DNA from 3 places in the Arthrobacter sp. G.S.26 genome. Region 2 is predicted to be linked to each of the others. Evidence: predicted binding sites of a transcription regulator. Region 2 holds the regulator's gene; each other region holds the start of a gene.
What was found. The regulator LexA, encoded in region 2, represses DNA repair genes until DNA is damaged. The targets are predictions, from matches to a motif close to TCGAACANNTGTTCGA.

Region 1 (7,242 bases), 760 kb from region 2:
GACACGCCGCCTCCCGGCAGCGAGTCCACGGTGTTCGGGAAGCTGACGGCGCTGCACGACAGGGTGCCGCTGCCCATGAGCGCCGAAACCATGGACGCCTGGCTGGAGCCGGACGCCACCGACGCCGCAGGGCTCGTGGACCTGGTGCGGGCCGGCGTCGTGGATGTGGCGGCGGACTGGCAGGTCGACTCCGTGGGGACCGCCGTGGGCAATGTCCGCAACAACGGGCCGGAACTGATCCGGCCCGTTGAAGCGCTCTTTTAGGCTAGAAGCGGATGGCGTCAATGACTTTGACGCGCACGGCCACCAGCGCCGGAACCGCTCCCGCAAGGGCCCCCACCAGGACTGCTGAGCCCAGGCCCAGCAGTGCGGCGTCCACCGGGAACGGCGGATAGGTGCTCAGCCCGGGCGCTATGGCTTTTTCCACCCAGGGGTTTTTGACCACGGCCACCGCCACCATCACGCCCAGCACGCCCGCAAAGGCGGTGGCCACCACGGACTCCATCATGACGCCCACAAAAATGCGGTGCGAACTGGCTCCGAAGCTGCGCCGGATGCCGATTTCCCGCACCCGGTAGCGGACCGTGACCATGGAGATATTGAGCATCCCCACGGCCCCCAGCAGGAGGACCAGGCCGGCGATGCCGCCCACGGCAAGCTGGACCACCGCAAACGGGTCGCCCTGGCTGGCGTAGTCCGCCCTGTCCACCTGGATATGAATGCCGGGGAACTGCGCCTGAAGATCGGAGGCGATGGCGGCCTTCAACGGCTCAGCTTGCTCCTGTCCCACCCAGAACTTGAACTGCCCGGACCCGCTGAGCGGAATGTCCGCGGCGGCAGCGGCTGCACTAAGGATGAAGGCCGACGGCGGTGCCTGCTCCCAGTCGTCCGGGACCACGCCGATGATGACGGCGGTCGCCGGGCCCGCGCCCAGGATTCCCACGCCGGGGTTGGTGGTGAGGTTGGGCCTGCCGGCCAGGTTGTAGAACGCCTCATTGACCACCACGGCCGGCGCCAGGCGGGTTTCGTCCCCCGCAGTGAACCAGCCGCCCTGTTCCAAGGTGAGGCGGTGGATGGTTCCGTACCCGGGGTCCACCACCTGCAACTGGACCCTGCGCACTCCGGTGGGGAACTGGAAGCCGTTTTCGGCCTGGTCCACCGAGGTGTAGTAATCGATTCCGTACCGGGCCACGATGCCCTGGTAGGCGGCGGTGAGCGTCGCCGCGTCCGGAGCCGTGGGGCCGTACACCCCAACACCCAACGTGGCGGAGCGGCCGCCGTTCCGCTCGGAATTCGCCGTCAGGCCCTTCCGTGCCAGGTTGCCCACGCCCACCACCGATGTCAGGGCCGCAACGGAAAGCGCCACCCCCACCAGGGCCAGCAGGATGCGGGTTTTGTTGATTCGAAGCTCCTGCCAGGCTTCCAGCAGGGCAGAGACAACGCCGGTCATGCCGTTGCCGCCGCAGGGACGGAAAGGGCGGACAGGACGCCCTGGTCGAGGCGGTAGCAGGACCTGGCCAGCGCCGCGACGTTAACGTCGTGGGTGATGGTCACCAAAGCCGCACCCGACTCCGTCGCCACGGTGTCAAGGAGCGCCATGACCGCCTGGCCGGTATCGACGTCGAGCGCCCCCGTCGGTTCGTCGGCGAGGATCAGCCGCGGCCGCCGGACCAGCGCCCGGGCAATCGCCACGCGCTGCTGCTCACCGCCGGACAAAAGGGCGGGATGGGTGCCGGCGCGGTGGGACAGGCCCACCCGGTCCAGCATGTCCATGGCCAGTTCCCTGCGTTTCCAGAAATCCCGGCCCGTGGCGTACATCAGCGGGGTGACCACGTTCTCCAGGGCACTTCGGCCGGGAAGGAGATTGAATTGCTGGAACACAAAGCCAACGGAGCTGCCGCGCAGCCTGGCCCGGGCATTGCCGCTGAGTTGCCGGGCCGGGACGCCCATAAACGTCAGCTCACCGGCAGTAGGCAGGTCCAGCAACCCCAGCAGGTTCAGCAGCGTTGATTTTCCGCAGCCGGAGCGGCCGATGATGGCCGTGTGGTCACCGCTGCAGATGCTCAGGTTGATCCCACGGAGGATGTGCAGCTCCTGATCGTCCGGAAGCAACACCGAACGGGTGACGCCGGCCAGGTCAATCAGTTCTTCAGCCACGCTCAGCCGCCCATGGGGTAAGCGCCGGGAATGCCGGCGTCGGGCTGGCCGGGTGCGCCGGGGACGAACTCCAGGATGGCGTCGCCTTCGGCCAGACCGGAGACCACCTCCACCATTGCGCCGTCGTTGAGCCCCAGCTTTACTGTGCGTTGTTCCGGTTCGGCTGCGGGCGGTGCTGCGGCGTCGGCGCCGGTTGAAGTTGCGTCGGCAGCACCGTTTGCCGCACCTTCGGGGGCCGGGGCGGCCATCCAGACGATGCCATCAGCGACAGTTCCCCGGACGGCCGTCAACGGGACGGCGATGACGTTCACGGATTCGCCGGCTGTGACCGTCATGGTGGCGCCGAGCCCGGCGAAAACGGTGATGTCCGCAGGAACAGGGCAGCTCAGCCGGCCGGTGGCGGCACCCCCGGCCGCGGGCGCCCCGTTACCCGGCACCGGCATGATGGCTGCGGCAACGGAGCGGGCAACCCCTGCGGTGCCACCGGAGCCGGACCCCTCGGACGCAGCGGCGATGCTGGTCAGGACAGGGTCGGCGCAGCTGAAGGGGGCGGGACCGCCAATCACGCTGATCTCCGCTGAACCTGGTTTGGCCAGCAGCCGGTACTGCTGGGCAGCGTCTACGGTGCCGCTGACGGTGAAAGTGCCCGGATCCACAGTGCCCGCAACCTCGCCCACACTGACCTGCTGGTCGATGATGACGGTAAGGGTCTTCAGCACCCCGGTGGAAGCAGCCAGCACGTTGGTGTAGGTGTACGTGGGCTTCGCGGCGGCCGGCATCGCCGGTGCAGAGTCCTGCTCCGCGTTTCCCCCGGCCGGTGCGGCGGCTGCCGGCGCAGTGCCTGCCTCCGGCTGCACCTCGCTGCGCACCTGGAACAGCGGGTCGCCGTTGCGTACGGGTGCGCCGGGTTCGAGGAACACGTGGTTGACGGTGCCTGCGACCGTGTTGCGGACATCGGCCGCGGCGTCGCTCTGGACCGTTGCTTCGACTTCCACCCGGTTTGTGACGGTGGTGCGGCTTGCCTGGAACACCGGTGTGGCGATGGTGGCGGCAGGACCGGCGAGGGCAGGTTCGGCCCTGAGCCCGTCCACGAATGCGATCTTCACCAATGCCACGGCAATGACTGCAAAAACCACCAGCCAGGCGATGGGCATGATGACACGCCGGAATATTCTCATTGCTTCCCCCCAATATTTTTACCTCCACGGGATTGCGTCGTGGAGATGCATACGGAGAATATACCTGCTGGTGGGGTGGGGGTTTTGTCATACGTGCGGCGTTACCCGGCTGCGCCTGATCCGTGGGGGAAGTCGACTCCCGAGGGCATGCTTGGGTACCCTCGGAGCATGGCAACAATTCAAGGAAACGACCGGGATGCCCTCGCCGACAAGGAACAGCTCGCTGCCGTCCGGATTGCCGTAGACGAAGTGGATGACCAGATTGTCACCCTCATCGCCCGCCGCGAACGGCTGATCCGCATCGCCGGAACGCTGAAGGGTGATGACGCGGAGGTCCGCGCGCCGGGCCGCGTTGAACGGATCATCGAACACGTCCGTACCGCAGCGGAACGCAAGGACATCGATCCGGACATCGTTGAGTCCACGTACCGCGCCATGATTTCCGGGTTCATCGAACTCGAAATGCGTGTCCACAAGGAAAGCAGCTGACCCTTCCGGTCAGCTGCCCGCTTCACCTGCCTGCCCCACCCCCTGCGTTGTCCTATCACTTATGGTCCCCAAATCGGCTTTTGGGGACCATAAGTGATAGCGCAACGGGGTGGACTGCGGCATATATCAGAGTGCCTCCCGGACCGGAACCCCCGATTGGAATTCGCGCCCGTCAGCGTCGCTGAAGGCGGACATCACATGGCCTTTGCCCAGGCCGTGGACCGCAGCCATGGGGAAGTTGCCGGTAATGCTGCTGCCTGAATGGGACACCCCGGCCAGGTCGTAGTTCTCCTCAGTGCCCTGCTCATGGCTGAACGAGTAGAACGCGATGGGTTCGCCGTTCATGAATTCAATGCCCAGCCGCCGCTGGGAAGAGTAGTCAGGACTGGCCGCCACCAGCCCCACCACATAGGCGCCGGAACCCGGGATATTGCCCTCCACCTCGAAAGTGGCCACCAAAGTGGCGTCCTGGGCTTCGATGCTGACCTGCTTGAGGAGTGCGTCATGGGTGCTCATGGCACCATCCTGCTCCCTGCCGCCCGGTCCGTCCACCCTGCCTATGTTTTGGCCATGGGGGAGCGTAGGATTGGATTATTCGAACACATATTCGAATAAATCCAATCTGCGGGTCAGGAGGCACCATGGGCTTGTTCAGCGAATCCGTGGACGTAGCCTGCTCGGCGGACGGCCAGCCGGAAAGCGTCCTGTGGTCCGGACGCTCCTATTCCGTCTGCGCCGAATCAGTCCGCTGGTATGAACGCCGCCAGTGGTGGGCTGAGGAAAGCCGCGTCCCGTTGGGCAGCGGGCCGGGGATGGTGGATCACGAAATCTGGCGGATCCAGGTGGTTCCCGTCCCGCCCGCCGGGAAAAGCACTCCTGTTCCAATGGAACCGCTCACCCTCGACCTCACCCGGCACGCCGCCAGTGGCCGATGGCGGCTCCTCCGTATCCACGATGCCCTGCGCCTCAACGACACCTCGGGTCCCAAAACAGCATGAGCTTTACGCATTTACACGTTTCCACCGCCTTCAGTGCCCACTACGGGGTGTCATGGCCGGAGGAACTGGCACAGGCTGCCAAGGCTGACGGGGCCACCGCGCTCGCCTGCACCGACCGGGACGGGCTCTACGGAACCATCAAGCACCTCAGGGCATGCATGGCTGAAGGCCTGGATGCCATCGTGGGGGTGGACCTCGCCGTCTTTGATGACGAAGGCGACCACCGCACCCAGGTGGCGGGACGGGTGGTGGTCCTGGCCCGGGGCCACAATAACGGCGCCGGGTACCGGGCCCTGTGCCGGCTGGTCTCGGACGCCCATGCCCGCACGTCCGGAAAAGCCGGGGGAGCGGTTCCTGTCGCCGTCACCCGGGCGGAACTGGCTTCACGCACCCTGGACCCTTTGACCCTCAAACCCGTCCTGACTGTACTGATCGGTCCCGACTCGGATGTGGGACGGGCCATGGGCGGCAGGCGGTACCTCCGGCCCCGCACACTCTTCAAAGCCTGGCTCGATGCCATGCCGGCCGGAACTGTGGTTACCGAGATTGTCACCCAGCTCAGCACCCCGGGCATGCCCCTCAGCACAGCACATGCCGTGCGGATGCTCAGGCTCGCGGAGGAACACCACGTCCCGGCCATCCTGACCAACGCGGTGCGTTACTGCGGCGCTGACGGTGCACCCACCGCTGATGTGCTGGACTCTGCCCGGACCCTCAAATCCCTCCCCGAGCTGGCGGCTGAACCCATCCTGCAACCCACAGGCCAGGGTTGGCTCAAAACGGGGGAGCAGATGCTCCGCCTGGGCAAGGAAGTCATTGCCGCCGCGGGCTTCGGGACAGCGGACCTCACACAGCTGATGGCACAAACCGAGGCGCTCGCCGATCGGTGCCGGATGGATCCGCACACGGACATGGGATGGAAGCAGCCGGTGGTCCCTGAGGCCTCGGTCCTTGGCATCAGCCAGCACCCGCATACCGAACTGGTCCAACGCTGCGAGGCCGGAATTACCCGACGGTTCCCCGGCATTGCCGGCAGCCAGGAGGCCGAGATGAAAACCCGGCTGGAGCACGAGCTGGTCATCATCAGCAACCTCGGCTTCTCCGCCTATTTCCTCACCGTGGCGGAGGTTTCCCGGATGATCCAGGACATGGGGGTCCGGGCCGCTGCGCGCGGGTCCGGGGCCTCGAGCCTGGTCAACTACCTGATCGATGTGAGCCAGGTGAACCCGCTTCAGCACGATCTCATCTTTGAACGCTTCCTGTCCCGGGACCGCGCCACCCTCCCGGACATTGACATCGACGTCGAAAGCGCTGAGCGGCACAACGTCTACCACCGGATCTTCAAACGGTTCGGCTCGGAACGGGTCACCCTCATGAGCATGCAGAACGGATACCGGGCCAGGGGTGCCGTCCGGGATGCCGGCATGGCGCTGGGCATGGACGACGGCGAAGTAGGCGAAATCGCCAAACAGCTGTGGCGTTTCTCCGCAAGGAAGTTCCGGGAAGCGCTGCAGGAAAAGCCCGAACTGCGCCAGTTCGCAGGCCGGGTTGAACAGCGGGACACGGACGGAAACCAGCAGCTGGACCTCCTGGTTGACCTGACGGAACGCCTGGACCGGCTGCCGCGGCACATCTCCATGCACCCCTGCGGAGTGATCCTGGGGGATGCCACCCTGCTGGACCGCACCCCTGTCCAACCCAGTGGGCTGGGCCTTCCCATGAGCCAGTTCGACAAGCACGACATGGACCCCATGGGCATGCTCAAACTTGATGTCCTGGGGGTCCGGATGCAAAGCGCCATGGCTTTCGCTGTCCGGGAAATCATCCGCATCCACCCCTCCAAAACCCAGGTGGTGGCTGCCGGCAGCCACCCGGTAGGCCCGGACGGGGCTGGACCCGACTACATCGCCGCTGACGGCGCCATCGACCTGAACGCCGTTCCCCTGGACGATGAGGCCACCTTCGAGCTGATCAGGAGCACCCATACGCTGGGATGCTTCCAGATCGAATCGCCGGGCCAGCGTGAGCTGATCGGCAAAATGGCGCCCCGGGAATTCAACGACCTCATCATCGACATTTCACTGTTCCGGCCAGGTCCCATGAAGTCGGACATGGTGCGGCCGTTCCTGGAGCACCGGCACGGGTTCGCCCCGGAGGTGTACCCCCATCCGGACCTGAAACCCGTGCTCGCCGAAACGCATGGGGTCACCGTGTTCCACGAACAGATCCTGAAGACCTTTAACGTCATGACCCATTGCGGGTTGGCGAAAGCCGACGAATTCCGCCGTGCCCTGGGTAACGAAGCTAAAGAACCCCTGGTGGAGGCCTTCTTCCGCAAAGCGGCCAGGGAACGCAACTACACCCCGGAGGTGGTGGACAAGGTCTGGGGAACGCTGAAGGCCTTCGGCAGCTTTGGCTTC
Region 2 (7,242 bases):
CCGAGGCGACCACGGGCTTGCCGGTCTTCTCCACCATCCGGCGGAGGAGCTCCACGTTGGGGCCCTGCAGGGTGCCGTCCTTGGTGACGTCCGTGACCACGTAGCGTGCGCAGCCGGCGTCCTCAAGGCGTGCCAGGACGTCCCAGAGGTCCCCGCCTTCCTTGGTCCAGCCGCGGCCTGCCAGTGTAGTGCCGCGGACGTCGAGGCCCACGGCGATCCGGTCGCCGAAGCGGTCGATTGCCCGGCGGGTCCAGTCCGGGTTCTCCAGCGCGGCGGTGCCCAGGTTCACGCGCGCGACGCCCAAGTCAAGGGCAGCTTCGAGGCTTTCGTCGTCGCGCAGCCCGCCGGACAGTTCCACTTTGATGTCCAGCCGGCCCACCACTTCGCGGAGCAGTTCCGCGTTGGACCCCCGGCCGAAGGCTGCGTCGAGGTCCACCAGGTGCACCCACTCGGCACCCTGGTCCTGCCAGTTCAGCGCAGCTTCCAGCGGGGTGCCGTAGCTGGTTTCGCTGCCGGCCTCGCCCTGGACCAGCCGGACGGCCTGTCCATTAACAACGTCGACGGCGGGCAGAAGTTCCAGGACCGGCAGGTCGTTTGCGGTGGTCATCAGTTTCCTCAGGGTTGGGTGACGGAGTACGCGGGCCCGGTCACGAGCCAGGCAGGGTCAGGAGATACGCGGCCACCAGCGACATCGCGGCCAGGACGTAGAACGAGACCTGGGTCCAGAGCGGTTTGGCCTGCTGGCGGAAGGACAGTGCGCCGCCCACCAGGAGACCGGCCAGGCCCATCAGGACAATGGACCACATTCAGGAATCGCCGCCGGCCGCGGGCTGGGCAGCGGTTTCGGCTGGGGTGGCATCGCTGGTTGCGGGGCGGCGCAGGGCGTCCACCCAGTTGCGCAGCAGCCGGGCTCCGGCGTCCCCGGACTTTTCCGGGTGGAACTGGGTGGCGCACAGCGGCCCGTTCTCCACCGCGGCAATGAACGGAGCGCCGTGCTCGGACCAGGTCACCAGGGGCGCCGCCATACGCGGCTGGATGATGTCGAAGTTCCATTCCTGCACCCCGTAGGAGTGCACAAAGTAGAAGCGTTCGTTTTCGACGCCGGCAAACAGTTTGGAGCCGGCCGGGGACTTCACGGTGTTCCACCCCATGTGGGGCACCACCTCGGCGGGCAGCAGTTCCACCTTGCCGGGCCATTCGCCGATGCCTTCAGCTTCGGTGCCGTGCTCCACACCGGCTTCAAAAAGCACCTGGAGTCCTACGCAGATGCCCAGGACCGGGCGTCCGCCGGCCACCCTGCGGCCGATCAGGCGGATCCCGTCCACGGCTTTGAGCTCGCGCATCACCGTTTCAAAGGCGCCGACGCCGGGCACCACCAGGCCGTCCGCGTTCAGCACGTCCCCGGGCTTGGCGCTCAGGATGACTTCGGCTCCGGCACGCTCAAGGGCGCGGACGGCGGAGCGTACGTTCCCGGAGCCGTAGTCAAGCACGGTGACGGTGGGTTTGCCCTGGGGCGACTCGAGCCGCTGGGCTGCCGAGGGGTCGATGATCGCGCCGTCCTTGAGGATCCGGCCCGTCACAGGGCGCCCTTGGTGGACGGGATGCCTTCAACGCGCGGGTCGGGTTCCACGGCCGTGCGCAGGGCCCGGGCGAACGCCTTGAACTGTGCCTCCACGATGTGGTGCGGATCGCGGCCGGCCATGACGTTCATGTGCAGGCAGATGCCGGCGTGCAAGGTGATGGCTTCGAAAACGTGGCGGGTCAGGGACCCGGTGAAGTGCCCGCCGATCAGGTGGTACTCCTGGCCTGCGGGCTCGCCGCCGTGCACCAGGTAGGGCCGGCCCGAGACATCAACAACGGCGTGGGCAAGGGCCTCGTCCAGCGGGACGGTGGCTTCGCCGAAGCGCCGGATCCCGGCCTTGGTGCCCAGGGCGGTGCGGAGGACTTCCCCGAAGGTGATGGCGACGTCTTCGACGGTGTGGTGGACGTCGATGTGGGTGTCACCGGTGGCCTTGACGGTCATGTCGATCAGCGAGTGCTTGCACAGGGCTGTGAGCATGTGGTCGTAGAACGGCACCGAGGTGTCGATGTCCGATACACCGGTGCCGTCAAGGTTGATCTCCACGAGCACTGACGATTCACTGGTGGCACGCTCCATGCGTGCGGTCCGGGACTCGGCTGCGTTCGATCCGGTGGAACTCATGGTCAAGGGTCCTTTGAGGGAAGTGGGGTGGTGGGACGGCGTGCGCCCCGTTGGTCAAGTCTAGGCGCGAAGCCCGGGCGTCCCGGCAAGGATGCTTTCCAGGGCGGACAGGAACGCCGTTGTCTCCTTCTCCGTGCCTGCAGTGACGCGCAGGTGTCCGGGGATCCCGACGTCCCTGATCAGCACGCCGGCGTCCAGGAGTTCCTGCCAGACCTGGTGCGGGTCCGTGAGGCCGCCGAAAAACACGTAGTTCGAGTCGGACGCCGCGGGCTTGAGGCCCAGCAGCTCCAGCCCGGCCACGATGCGGTCGCGCTGGACCATGATGTCCTGCACGTCCGCCATCAGGGCCTCGCGGTGCTCAAGTGCGGCAAGGGCAGAGGCTTGCGTGATGGCTGACAGGTGGTACGGCAGCCTGACCAGGCGGAGGGCGTCGGTGACTTCCGGGGCCGCCGCCATGTAGCCGAGCCGGGCGCCGGCCAGGGCGAAGGCCTTGCTCATGGTGCGGGTGACGATCAGGCGTTCCCGGCCGGGCAGGAGGGTGAGGGCGCTGGGTGTGCCCTCGTGGGCAAACTCGTGATACGCCTCGTCGACGATGACGATGGTCTGGCTGTCGGCGCCGGCTTCGTAGACAGCCTCAACCACGTCCAGGCCCAGCCCGGTTCCCGTGGGGTTGTTCGGTGAGCAGAGGAAAACGATGTTGGGCTGCAGCTCGCGCACCTGGCGGGCAGCCGATTCGGCACTGAGGCCGTACCCTTCGGCGCGTACCCCTGCGATGTATTCGGTATCCGTGCCACTGGCCAGGAGCGGGTACATGGAATACGTGGGAGGAAACCCCAGGGCGGTCCGGCCGGGGCCGCCAAACGCCTGCAGGATCTGCTGGAGGACCTCGTTGGAGCCATTGGCGGCCCAGAGGTTGGCCTCGTCCAGGCCGTGCCCCAGGTATTCCGCCAGGGCCTTCCGCAGATCGGTGAATTCGCGGTCCGGGTAGCGGTTGAGCCCGGCAGCGGCCTCGGTGACTGCTGCGCTGATGGCGGCACGGACGTCCGCCGGGACGCCATGGGTGTTCTCGTTGACGTTGAGCAGGATGGGAACATCCAGCTGGGGGGCCCCGTAGGGGGTCAGCCCACGGAGGTTGCTGCGGAGGGGAAGCCGGTTCAAACGCTCTAGCTGGTCATTCACCTGAACAGTTTAGTGGCCCTGCCCGGCCCCGGAAAATGTGACGGTCCGGGACTGCCATCCTGCGGGTGGGGTGTCCTTGTTTCCAGGCGTTGGTGCTGGTCCGAACGTGGGGACGAACAGCCCGCACACGCGTTCGAACAGGCTAGTACGTAGGGACGAAGAGCTGCTGGCCGGGGAGGACTGCTCCGCCGGTGAGGTTGTTGAGCTGCACGATGTCCGCAATGACGTCCCGCGCGTCCCGGTCCGGAGCCACATAGCCGGCAATGGCCCACAGTGAGTCGCCCGGCTGGACTGTCACCGACACCGAGGGTGTGGGGGCGAGATCCGCAACGGAGTCGGACGCTTTGGCCGGCGAGGTGAAGAAGCCGGCCAGGGAGAGCAGGACCGCTGCCAGCAGCATCAGCGGGATGCCCACCAGGACAATCCGGCCGCGCCGGGTGAGGCGGAGCGGCGGCAGGGCCTTTGAAGCCTTGGAGCGGGAAACCCCTGCACGCGGAACCTGGTGGATGGAAGCTGCGGGGTGTGCCACCACGGGAAGTGAAACCTGGGTGAGTGATGTAGCTGACATGAACTGAGCCCTCCTGGACCGTACTGTGCTGCCCGGTTGTCCTTCCCAGCAGCCACGCCCCGGCGTATCCGGTATCTTCTTCGAACGGGGCAAGCAAGGAATAGAACACATATTCGAACTTTGCTTCTTCAGTTTTAGCATCTATCAACGAACAATGTCGAGACTCGCTAGAACAAATGTTTGAAAAAGCCTTGTGGCTGGCCTAGCTTTGAACCAACGAACAACCACCTCTGAAGTTGATCACCAGGGTCTGACAATGAGGACGGGACCAACCGGCCCGGGGGCACGGACAGCCCGGTGGCAACCGAAAGGCATTGGCGAATATGGCAGCAGCAGCCGCCGGAAGCAGGGCAACCCCGCAACCGAAGAGGACCGCCAAGGGCCTGACCCCCCGGCAGAAGAAAATCCTCGAGACCATCCAGCGGTCCGTCAATGACAACGGCTACCCGCCGTCCATGCGTGAAATCGGCGACACCGTAGGGCTCGCCAGCCTCTCCAGCGTGACGCACCAGCTCTCGCAGCTGGAAAAGCTCGGCTACCTTCGCCGCGATCCCAAGCGGCCCCGCGCCATGGAAGTCCTGATGCCCCTCACGCTGGACGGCGGCGCAGCCAAAGCGGAGTCACGCCCGGCCAACGGCGCCTCTGCGGGCGGCGCAACCGTCACGGTCCTGCCCACCGCGCTGGATACGGCCATGGTGCCACTGGTGGGCCGTATTGCCGCCGGCGGCCCCATCCTGGCGGACCAGGTGGTGGAGGACGTGATGCCCCTCCCCCGCCAGCTGGTGGGCCAGGGCGAACTTTTTATGCTCAAGGTGGCCGGCGATTCCATGGTGGACGCCGCCATTTGCGATGGTGACTGGGTGGTGGTGCGCCGCCAGGCGGACGCCGTGAACGGCGACATCGTCGCCGCCCTCCTCGATGACGAGGCAACGGTCAAGACGTTCCGCCAGCGTGACGGCCACACCTGGCTGCTCCCGCAAAACACCCAGTACGAGCCCATTCTTGGTGACCACGCCACCATCATGGGCAAAGTGGTCTCGGTGCTGCGGTCCCTCTGACTGTCGCCAAACTCCTGTTCCCCCGAACTGCCGGTACGGCCGGTGGGCTGGCAGCGTCGCTGCCTGCCCACCGGCCGTACTTGTCTCCGCGTCCGGCCAGGGTCTGCAGCTAGGCGTTTTCCCGGGCCAGCCGCTCCAGGGCGGCCACAGCAGTCTTGGGATCCGTTGTGGCCCAGAACGGGGGCAGCGCCCCGCGCAGGAAGCCCGCATAACGTTCGGTGGCCAGGCGGGAGTCCAGGACTGCCACCACGCCTTTGTCCCCGGTGGACCTGATCAGCCGGCCGGCGCCCTGGGCGAGCCGGATGGCCGCGTGGGTGGCCGAGACGGACATAAAGCCGTTCCCGCCGGCCTGCGCCACGGCGCGGGAGCGGGCGGTCATCAGCGGATCGTCCGGGCGCGGGAACGGGATCCGGTCAATCACCACCAGCCGGCATGAACCGCCCGGCACGTCCACGCCCTGCCACAGCGACATGGTGCCGAAGAGGCAGGTGTCGGGCTCGTCAGCAAACTGTTTCACCAACGCGGTCATGGTGGAATCGCCCTGGCACAGGACTGTCTGTTCCAGTTTGGGCCGCAGCGCCTCCGCCGCTTCCTCTGCCGCGCGGCGGGACGAAAACAGGCACAAGGCTCCCCCGCCGGAGGCCGTAATGAGGGTTTCGAGTTCAGCCAGCGATTCCGGGGAGACCCCGCGCCCGGGCTTGGGCAGGTGCCCTGCCACGTACAGGATGCCTTGCCGCGGGTAGTCGAAGGGCGAGCCGACGTCGATGCCCGTCCAGGTGGGGGCACCTTCCCCCACCAGGCCCAGCCCACCGGCTGCGGGTTCAAACGCCGAGCCAATGGCAAGGGTGGCGGAGGTAAGGACCACGGTGTGGCCGGCAAACAGGCCTTCACGCAGGCGGCCCGCCACTGACAACGGGGCAATGTTCACCAGGACCGGGGCGGTCTCGTCTGGCGGCGAATAGCCCTGGCCGGGATCGAAGGTGCTGGCGCGGGAGAACCACACCACTTCGCGGTTGTCGCGGGCTGTCAGGAGCCGCTCACACAGTTCCAGGATGAGCATCAGCCGGGACCGCGCCAGCTGCCGCCCGCCGTCGGCCGCAGCGCTTCCGTCGGCCTTGGAATCGGACAGCGCCGCCCGGCACGCTTCACGGAGCTGGTCCACACAGTCGAGTTGTTCGTCATTGAGCCCGTTGGGCAGCAGGCCGTTGGGGACACCGTCCAGCGCCAACTCCAGGTTCCCGGCGGCGGCGTTGAGCGCATCCACGGTGATGGCCGTGTGCTTCCGGGCTCCGGAGGCGGCGGCGTGGATCATGGCAACGGACAGCTGGCCGGATACCGCGCCCGTCACCCGGTCCTGGAGTTCGTGGGCCTCGTCCACCACCACCACGTCATACTCGGGCAGCACGGCAAGGCCCTCGAACGCACTGACGGCCAGCATGGCGTGGTTGGTCACCACCAGGTCCGCCTCGGCGGCATCCTGGCGGGCCAGCTCGCTGAAGCACTCGGCGGCCATGGGGCACTTCTGTGCCCCCAGGCACTCCATGGAGGTCACGGACACCTGCCGCCACGCTTTGTCGGTCACGCCGGGAAGCAGCTCGTCGCGGTCTCCCGTGGTGGTCTTCTCCGCCCATTCACGCAGCCGGACCACTTCGCGGCCCAGCTGGGATGAGGGACCACCCATCGACGCGGCAAAGTGCGGCACGCTGGTGTCTTCGGCCAGGGAGAACAGCTGGCCCTCGGCGGGTTCCTCGGACGGGAAGCCGCCTTCGAGCTTGTGCAGGCAGGCATAGTTGGACCGGCCTTTGACCAGGGCCACTTTGACGGGCCGCTCAAGGGCGGGGGTGATCGCTTTGAGCAGGCGGGGCAGGTCGCGGCCCACAATCTGGGTCTGCAGTGCCAGCGTCGCTGTGGACACCAGCGCCGGTTTGTTGCTTTCGATGGCATGGGCGATCAGCGGGATCAGGTAGGCCAGCGATTTGCCCGTACCGGTACCGGCCTGGACCAGCAGATGGTTGCCGGTTTCGAGGGCGCGGGCCACTTGGCGGGTCATCTCGTGCTGGCCGCTGCGGCTCTGCCCGCCCATGCCGGACACCGCCCGGTCGAGGAGTTCAATGGCGAACTCCTCGCCGGGTGTGCCCGTGGCGCTCCGCCCGGTATCAGTCATTGCTGGCGAATGGTTCGAGCTCGGCCGCAAGGCCTTCCCGGACCATCACCACGGCCCGGGTACCGTTCTC
Region 3 (7,242 bases), 1.6 Mb from region 2:
AGGGCGGTATCCAACACGTCCTGGCTGGTGAGCGAGGCGTGCACGGCTGCCGCAGCGCCGACGCCATGGGTGTCCAGCGCTGTGACCTGGCGGCGGAGGTCCGTCAGCAGGGGGATGACGGGGTTGGCGCCGCCCTGGGCGCGCACCGCGATGTCCGCCACGTCGTAGCGTCCGGGTTCCGCTGCGGCAGCCACAACGGCGGACGAACCGGCGGGTGCCAGTCCCGCCTCTTCCAGGACCGCAGCCCAGCCGGCTTCGACGTCGAGGATCGCAGCGAGCACCGCCCGGTCCCCCGTCAGCGCCGCCACGGACGGCGCGGCGGAGACGGGGCTGAGCAGGCCTGCGTCGGCATCCAGGCTCACTGGAAGTCCAGGAAGACTGTCTCGTTGGCGCCCTGGAAGTGGATGTCCCAGGTGAGACCGCCGTCCGGGTCGCGGCGGGCGATCAGGGTGTCGCGGCGTTTTGGGTCAAGCGAGGACAGCAGCGGATCGTTGGCCAGAGCGGCGGTGTCCTCCGGAAGGTAGATCCTGGTGAACAGCCGGTTGGTCAGGCCGCGGGCGAAGATGGCCACGGAGATGAAGGGCGCGGCACCGGGTTCGGTGGGGCCCGGGTTCACGGTGGTGAAGGTGAAGACGCCCGAGTAGCCCACGGAGCCGCGGCCCCAGCCGGTGAAGGTGTAGCCGTCACGCACCAGCGAACCGGTCTTCTGCACGATCCGGCCTTCGGCATCCGGCTGCCAGATTTCCAGGATGGCGTCAGGTACGGTCTCGCCGGCGCCGTCGTACACGGTGCCCTGGAGCCGGATGGAACCGGCGGAGCCGGGGGCGAGGAGTTCGTTGTCCTTCTCGAAGGGCAGGGCGTAGCCGTAGAACGGGCCCACGGTCTGGCCCGGGGTGGGGACCAGCGGGGTGGTGTGGTTGCTCATGAGTGTTATTCCTCGTCGCCTTCTGCGCCCAGCGCCTCGTTTTCGGTCCAGGTCCGCTTGGGTCCGGTCAGCACGATGTCCCAGTTGTAACCCAGCGCCCATTCGGGCTCGGTGAGGCTGTGGTCGTAGCTGGCCACCAGCCGGTCCCGGGCGTCCTGGTCCACGATGGTCTGGTAGATGGGGTCCAGTGGGAAGAGCTGGTCGCCGGGGAAGTACATCTGGGTGATGATGCGCTGGGTGAACTCCGTGCCGAACATGGAGAAGTGGATGTGCGCCGGCCGCCAGGCGTTCAGGTGGTTTTTCCACGGGTAGGCGCCGGGTTTGATGGTGGTGAAGCGGTAGGAGCCGTCCGGGCCGGTGATGCAGCGGCCGATGCCCGTGAAGTTGGGGTCCAGCGGGGCCGGGTGCTGGTCGCGCTTGTGGATGTAGCGGCCGGAGGCGTTGGCCTGCCAGATTTCCACCAGCTGGCCGGCCACGGGCCGGCCGTCGCCGTCCAGGACCTTGCCGGCAACAATGATCCGCTCGCCCTGGGGCTCGCCGTTGTGCTGGATGGTCAGGTCGGCTTCCAGCGCGTGCACGTCCTGGTGGCCGAAGGCCGGGGAGTACAGCTCGATGGTTTCCGGGTCCGCGTGGTGCAGGCTCTTGGTGGGGTGGCGCAGGATGCTGCTGCGGTACGGCGGGTAATCCAGCCGGGGCTGCGTCTCTGCGGGGGCCCCGTCCTTGAGCGCCTGCGCGTAGGCGCCGGCCAGGCCGTTGATCTCGGCGCTGAGATCCTGCTGGGTCTCCACGGCGCGGTCCGCCATGGTGTGTCCTGCCTTGGGTTCGGCAGCCGGGACAAGTTCGTCCGTTTCGGTGGTGGTGTGCGGCACGGCTGGCTCCTTTCTGGGTTGCGGATGGGGTGGTACGGGATGGGTGGGGACGGTCAGCTGCGGTGCAGGTGGTCGTACTGGACGGCATGCCGGACCGGGGCGTTGGGCGCCCCGTAACCGTCGTAGCCGCCGCGCCGTTCCACCATTTCGAAGAAGACGCTGCCAACGGTGGCCGTGTAGAAGTGCAGGAATTCGCCGTCGGCGTCCCGGTCGTAGAGCAGGTTCAGGTCCTGGAGGGTGGCCAGGAAGTCCGGGTCCAGGCCGAACCGGGCGTCGAGGTCCTCGTAATAGTTGGCCGGGATCTGCAGGAATTCCAGCCCCCTGCCGCGGGCGGCACGGGCGGTGCCCACCAGGTCGTCCACCGCGAAGGCGATGTGTTCCTGGTACGTGGTCCGGGCCCCGCCGCCTTCCTGCTGGATGAGGGGGGCCAGGTTCAGGACCAGGCGCACTGACCGGTCGGCGCTGAGCATGACCTGCGAGCGGACCAGTCCGGTGGGGCTGGGCACCTCGGCGAAGGGCTGCGGCTGCAGGGCCAGGGCGCTGGTATAGAAGAGGACAGCTTCATCGAAGTGCTGCCAGGGCTGGGCGAGGTTGATGTGGTCGATCACGGCCGTGCTGCCGCCGGCCGGAACGTCCAGGCCTTCGCCGAATTCGCTGGTCCAGGCCGCTGTGCGGTCCGCACTGCCCTGGCAAAGGAACACCTCGGTGGAATCCGGCGCGGCGAAGCCCTGGAAGACCTCCTCGTTGGCCTGGCTCTTGCGGGGGACCGCGGGGGCCTTAAGCTGCTGGGCGCGGGCGGCGGCAATGACGGGGGAATCGACGTCGAACCCCAGGGCAGCAATGGCCGGTGCACTGCCTGCGGCCAGGTCCGGGGCTGCCTCGTTGATGACAACCCGCGCGGCACCCATGCTCCAGAGCTGCACGTCCTTGGTCCGGTGCCGGCCGTCGAAGCCGAAGCCCAACTGGCCCAGGACCGTCTCCAGTCCTGTGGTGTCAGCGGCGCGGACCTCGGCAAAGTTCCAGCCGGCGGGTTCGGCCACCTGCGGAAGGGTTGCCAGTTCCATGGGATAACGACGCCGGGGCACAGCCGGGGTGCCGGCATTGGCATCGAGCCACTTGGCGCCCTGCTCCTCGAGCCAGATGAGCGAGCGCATGCCGTCAACGGCGGTGCGTTCCACATCCGACTGGCGGAAGACGTCGTTGAAGATCTCCAGCGATACCGGGCCGGTGTACCCGGCACGGACCACGTGGCCCATGAACTTGGCCAGTTCGAACTGGCCTTCGCCCGGGAAGACCCGGTAGTGCCGGCTCCAGGACAGCACGTCCATGGCCAGCTTCGGGGCGTCGGCCACCTGGACAAAGAAGATTTTGGCAGGGTCCAGCACCTCGATCGGGGCCGTGTCCCAGTTGCGGGACAGGATATGGAAGGAGTCCAGGCAGGTGCCCAGGTTGGGGTGGTCCACTGCCGTGACCAGCCGGTGCGCGTGTTCGTAGTCGCTGACGAACTTTCCCCAGGCCAGCGCCTCATACGCCACTTTGACGCCGTGGTCGCCGGCGAGCGCGGCCAGTTGGCCCAGCTGCTCCACCCGCAGGTCGTCGCTGTCGATGCTCGCCGTGGCCACGTTGGAGCAGACCAGGATGGTGTCCATGCCAAGCCGGGACATCAGCCTGAATTTAGCGCCCGCCCGGCGCAGGTTGGCGGCCAGCAGGTCCCCGGGGACACTGTCGAAGTCGCGGAACGGCTGATACAGGTCAAGGGTCAGGCCCAGGTCTGCGGCCATTTTCCGGATGTCCTCCGGCGGCAGCGGCGAGGTGACCAGGTCCTGCTCGAAGATTTCGATGCCGTCGAAGCCCGCGATGGCGCAGGCCTGCATCTTTTCCTTCAGGGTGCCGGAGAGGCACACGGTGGCAATTCCGGTGCGCATCAGGCAGCCACCTCCTCGGCGGCGACGAGCTGCAGGAAATGGCTGCGCATCCGGTCCGCGTCCGGTTCCAGGCCCGTGAAGATGCGGAAGGCGTCAGCCGCCTGGCCCACAGCCATCCGGCCGCCGTCCAGCACGGTGCAGCCCTTGGCGCGGGCGTCCCGGACCAGCTCGGTGTCGATGGGCCGGTAGACGATGTCCGCCACCCAGTGCCGGGATTCCACCAATTCCAGGTCCAGCGGTGCGCCGGGGTGGGCCGCCATGCCCACGGGCGTGCAGTGCACCAGCCCGTCGGCGGCAGGCATCAGCTGCGGCAGCTCCGCCGTCGTCCGGCCCGTGATGGTGCTGTCCGGGAAAAAGCCGGCCAGTTCCGCGGCGCGCTGGGCCGCGCGTTCCGGGTCGACGTCCACGAGGTCCAGGGTGCGGACGCCGGCGCTGAGCAGGGCGTATGCGACGGCGGAACCGGCACCGCCGGCGCCCAGCTGGACCACGTGTTCCAGGGCAGCGCCGGGGAGGCCCGCGGCCAGGGCGGCGGCGAAGCCGGACCAGTCGGTGTTGTGTCCCACGAACCGACCGTCACGGATGACTACGGTGTTGACAGCGCCCAGGCGACGGGCATCGGGTGAGATCTCGTCCAGGTGCGCCAGGACCAGCTGCTTGCAGGGGTGGGTGATGTTCAGGCCGTTGAAGCCGAGGCTGCGGGCGCTCCGGAGCAGGCTGCCCACTGCTTCGCCGGCCAGGCCGAGTTCCAGGAGGTCGATGGGCCGGTAGAGGTAGCGGAGGCCCAGCAGACCGGCCTCGTGTTCGTGCATGGGCGGGGTGAGGGATGGCGTAACGCCATCGCCGACCAGTCCCACCAGGTAGGACTCGGTTCGAGAACTCATCCGTGCAGCTCCTTTGGTAACGGCACCCGGTGCGCGGGCCGCTCAGCGGCCGGGACAGGGGGTGTAGGGATGACAGTACAGCATTTGTTCATTAGTCGCACTACTGTTCGAGATGCGAACTTCTAGGCCGGGGGTCAGCGTTGCGGAAGCCGGTCCGCGAGCTCCGCCGCGGCTTCCAGCAGCACCGGCAGGTGCGCCTCGAGCCCTTCGACGGTGAGCCTGAAAACGGGAGCTGCGGTGGCAAGGGATGCGAAGGCGTATCCCTGGGCGTTCAGCACTGGCACGGCCAGTGCCCGCATGCCGGCCTCGTTTTCCTCGTCCATCACGGCGTAGCCCCGGCGCCGGACCGCCTCGATCTCCGCCCGGAACGCGTCCCGGTCCACGATGGTCCGGTCCGTCAGCCGCTCCAGGGGAAGCTCTGCCAGCAGGTGCTCCCGTTCAGCATCCTCGGCAAATGCCACCAGCACCTTGCCGACGGCGGTCGCGGACAGGGAGCCCAGGTGGCCGGGGTCACTGGTGACCCGGAACGTCTGCGGGCCATCCACTTTGTTGACAGTGAGGTGGTGAATGCCGTCGCGGACGCTGAGGATGGTGGCTTCAGCCGTCCGGCCCGTCACCCGGCGCAGGATGGGCAGGGCGGTCCCGGCAAAGCCGTGGTGGTTGGATACCCGCTGCCCCAGCTGGAAGACCCGCAGGCCCAAGTGGTAGCGGCGGCCATCCGGCTCATAATCCACAAAGCCATCGCGGGTCAGTGACCCCAGGAGCCGGTAGGTGGTGCTGAAGGGAAGTCCGGCCCGGCGCGAGATGTCCGCAGCACTGGCCCCGCGGGGCTCATCGCCCAGCAGGACCAGGAGCCCCAGGGCCTTGCCCACCATGTCCGTGCCGCCCGGAACCCGGGCGCCGGCGGCCCCGGGGGGCTGGCTATCAGTGTCATCGCCGGCCAGCGGCTGGGCAGTTGTGGTTTGGTTCACACTCATAGGTCGATGTTGCCACAATGTGAGAGCTATTTCCAGAGTGTGATTATTTTTCTTGACAGGTAACGCAGCTCACAGCCATCATTGCTGTATCGCACCAGTAGCTCCCACCATGCGGCTACCACCTCCGGGATTTTCGGATTCCGGCCAGCACCTCGACGCGCCCGCACCAAGGCAGCGGCAAAATGCTTTTCACTTTTCCCCGACACTGTCGTCACACAAAGGAACGCCATGAGCCAGACACGCCCGTCCGCCGGAGAGGACACTGCCACCGCGCAGGGGACGCCCAAGAAGGCGGCCCTCGCCAGCTTCCTGGGCAGCGCCGTCGAATATTATGACTTCTTCATCTTCGGCTCGGCCGCCGCCCTGATCTTCCCCACCGTCTTTTTCCCGAGCGCGGACGCCAACGCCGCCATTATGTCGTTTGCCACCTTCGGCTTTGCCTACGTGGCCCGGCCCGTGGGCGCCGTCATCCTGGGCCACTTCGGGGACCGGGTGGGACGGCAGAAGGTCCTGATGTTCACCCTGGTCCTGATGGGGGCCTCGACGTTTGTGATCGGCTGCCTGCCGGACTTCAATACCGTGGGCTGGTGGGCGCCGGCACTGCTGGTGCTGGCCCGCCTCTGCCAGGGCCTGTCGGCCGCCGGCGAGCAGGCCGGAGCCTCGTCCATGACCCTGGAACACGCCCCGGACAACCGCAGGTCCTTCTTCACGTCCTGGACCCTCACCGGCACCCAGGGCGGCCAGATCCTGGCGGCACTCGTCTTTATCCCCGTCCTTGCACTCCCGGATGAGATCAAATTCGGCATCGGCTGGCGGATCCCGTTCTGGCTCAGCGCCATTGTGGTGCTGGTGGCCTTCTTCATCCGCCGCACCCTGCACGAACCGCCGGCCTTCGCCGAGGCGCAGAAGACGGCCCAGATCTCGAAGCTCCCGGTGGCCGACCTGCTCAGGGGCCACTGGCGCGATGTGCTCCGCGTGGTGTGCTGCGCGTTCATCGCAGCCGTCTCCACCGTGTTCGGCACCCTGGCCATCAGCTACGCCAAGACCGTTGCCGGCGTTGACGGCACCACCACGCTTTGGCTGGTGGTGGGCGCCAACTTCGTGGCCCTGGGAACGCAGCCCCTGTTCGGCCTGCTGGCGGACCGGATCGGCCGCAAGCCCGTCTTTATCTACGGTGCAGTGGCCAGCGCCATCCTCACCCCGGTGTTCCTGCTCAGCCTCGAATCCGGAAGCGTCCCGCTGATGTTCCTCGCCGCCATCGGCTTCTTCTCCTTCGGATACGCGGCCTCCAACGCCGTCTGGCCCTCCTTCTACGCCGAAATGTTCAGCACCAAGGTCCGGTTCTCCGGCCTGGCCATCGGCACGCAGCTGGGCTTCCTGATGGCTGGCTTCGCTCCGGCGATAGTGGCGGCCATGGGCGGCATCAAGCCCGGCGGCTGGGTCCAGATCAGCATCTTCACCGCCGTGATCTGCGGTATCGCAGCGATTTCGGCCCTCACCGCAAAGGAGTCCTTCCGGACCCCCACCCGGCAGCTCGGCCTGAAATAGCCGTCCCACCGAACCGCCGCGGCTGCCCGTGGAGCCACCCTTGCATGGGGCGGATCCGCGGGCAGCGCCGGTTAGCGGGCCAGGACATGGATTCCCTAAAAGACAACAGGTGAGGCT

Region 1: the regulator LexA is predicted to act here: its motif matches at 4,420-4,435, upstream of ACRB8A_RS10345 (DUF6504 family protein).
Region 3: the regulator LexA is predicted to act here: its motif matches at 4,696-4,711, upstream of ACRB8A_RS18740 (shikimate dehydrogenase).

The regions. Positions count from the first base shown of each region.
Region 1 covers NZ_CP193752.1:2,281,301-2,288,542, reverse strand. The annotation lists gene ACRB8A_RS10375 (SOS response-associated peptidase) at 1-264, shown strand, start outside; gene ACRB8A_RS10370 (ABC transporter permease) at 266-1,450, opposite strand; gene ACRB8A_RS10365 (ABC transporter ATP-binding protein) at 1,447-2,157, opposite strand; gene ACRB8A_RS10360 (hypothetical protein) at 2,160-3,311, opposite strand; gene ACRB8A_RS10355 (chorismate mutase) at 3,504-3,824, shown strand; gene ACRB8A_RS10350 (hypothetical protein) at 3,951-4,340, opposite strand; gene ACRB8A_RS10345 (DUF6504 family protein) at 4,466-4,822, shown strand; gene ACRB8A_RS10340 (DNA polymerase III subunit alpha) at 4,819-7,242, shown strand, end outside.
Region 2 covers NZ_CP193752.1:1,525,292-1,532,533, reverse strand. The annotation lists gene priA (bifunctional 1-(5-phosphoribosyl)-5-((5-phosphoribosylamino)methylideneamino)imidazole-4-carboxamide isomerase/phosphoribosylanthranilate isomerase PriA) at 1-607, opposite strand, end outside; gene ACRB8A_RS06985 (hypothetical protein) at 648-806, opposite strand; gene hisH (imidazole glycerol phosphate synthase subunit HisH) at 807-1,580, opposite strand; gene hisB (imidazoleglycerol-phosphate dehydratase HisB) at 1,577-2,203, opposite strand; gene ACRB8A_RS06970 (histidinol-phosphate transaminase) at 2,264-3,382, opposite strand; gene ACRB8A_RS06965 (LysM peptidoglycan-binding domain-containing protein) at 3,525-3,950, opposite strand; gene lexA (transcriptional repressor LexA) at 4,274-5,008, shown strand; gene ACRB8A_RS06955 (ATP-dependent DNA helicase) at 5,118-7,172, opposite strand; gene hflX (GTPase HflX) at 7,165-7,242, opposite strand, start outside.
Region 3 covers NZ_CP193752.1:4,079,882-4,087,123, forward strand. The annotation lists gene ACRB8A_RS18720 (lyase family protein) at 1-362, opposite strand, end outside; gene pcaG (protocatechuate 3,4-dioxygenase subunit alpha) at 359-925, opposite strand; gene pcaH (protocatechuate 3,4-dioxygenase subunit beta) at 931-1,794, opposite strand; gene ACRB8A_RS18735 (bifunctional sugar phosphate isomerase/epimerase/4-hydroxyphenylpyruvate dioxygenase family protein) at 1,848-3,719, opposite strand; gene ACRB8A_RS18740 (shikimate dehydrogenase) at 3,719-4,600, opposite strand; gene ACRB8A_RS18745 (IclR family transcriptional regulator) at 4,735-5,475, opposite strand; gene ACRB8A_RS18750 (MFS transporter) at 5,806-7,125, shown strand.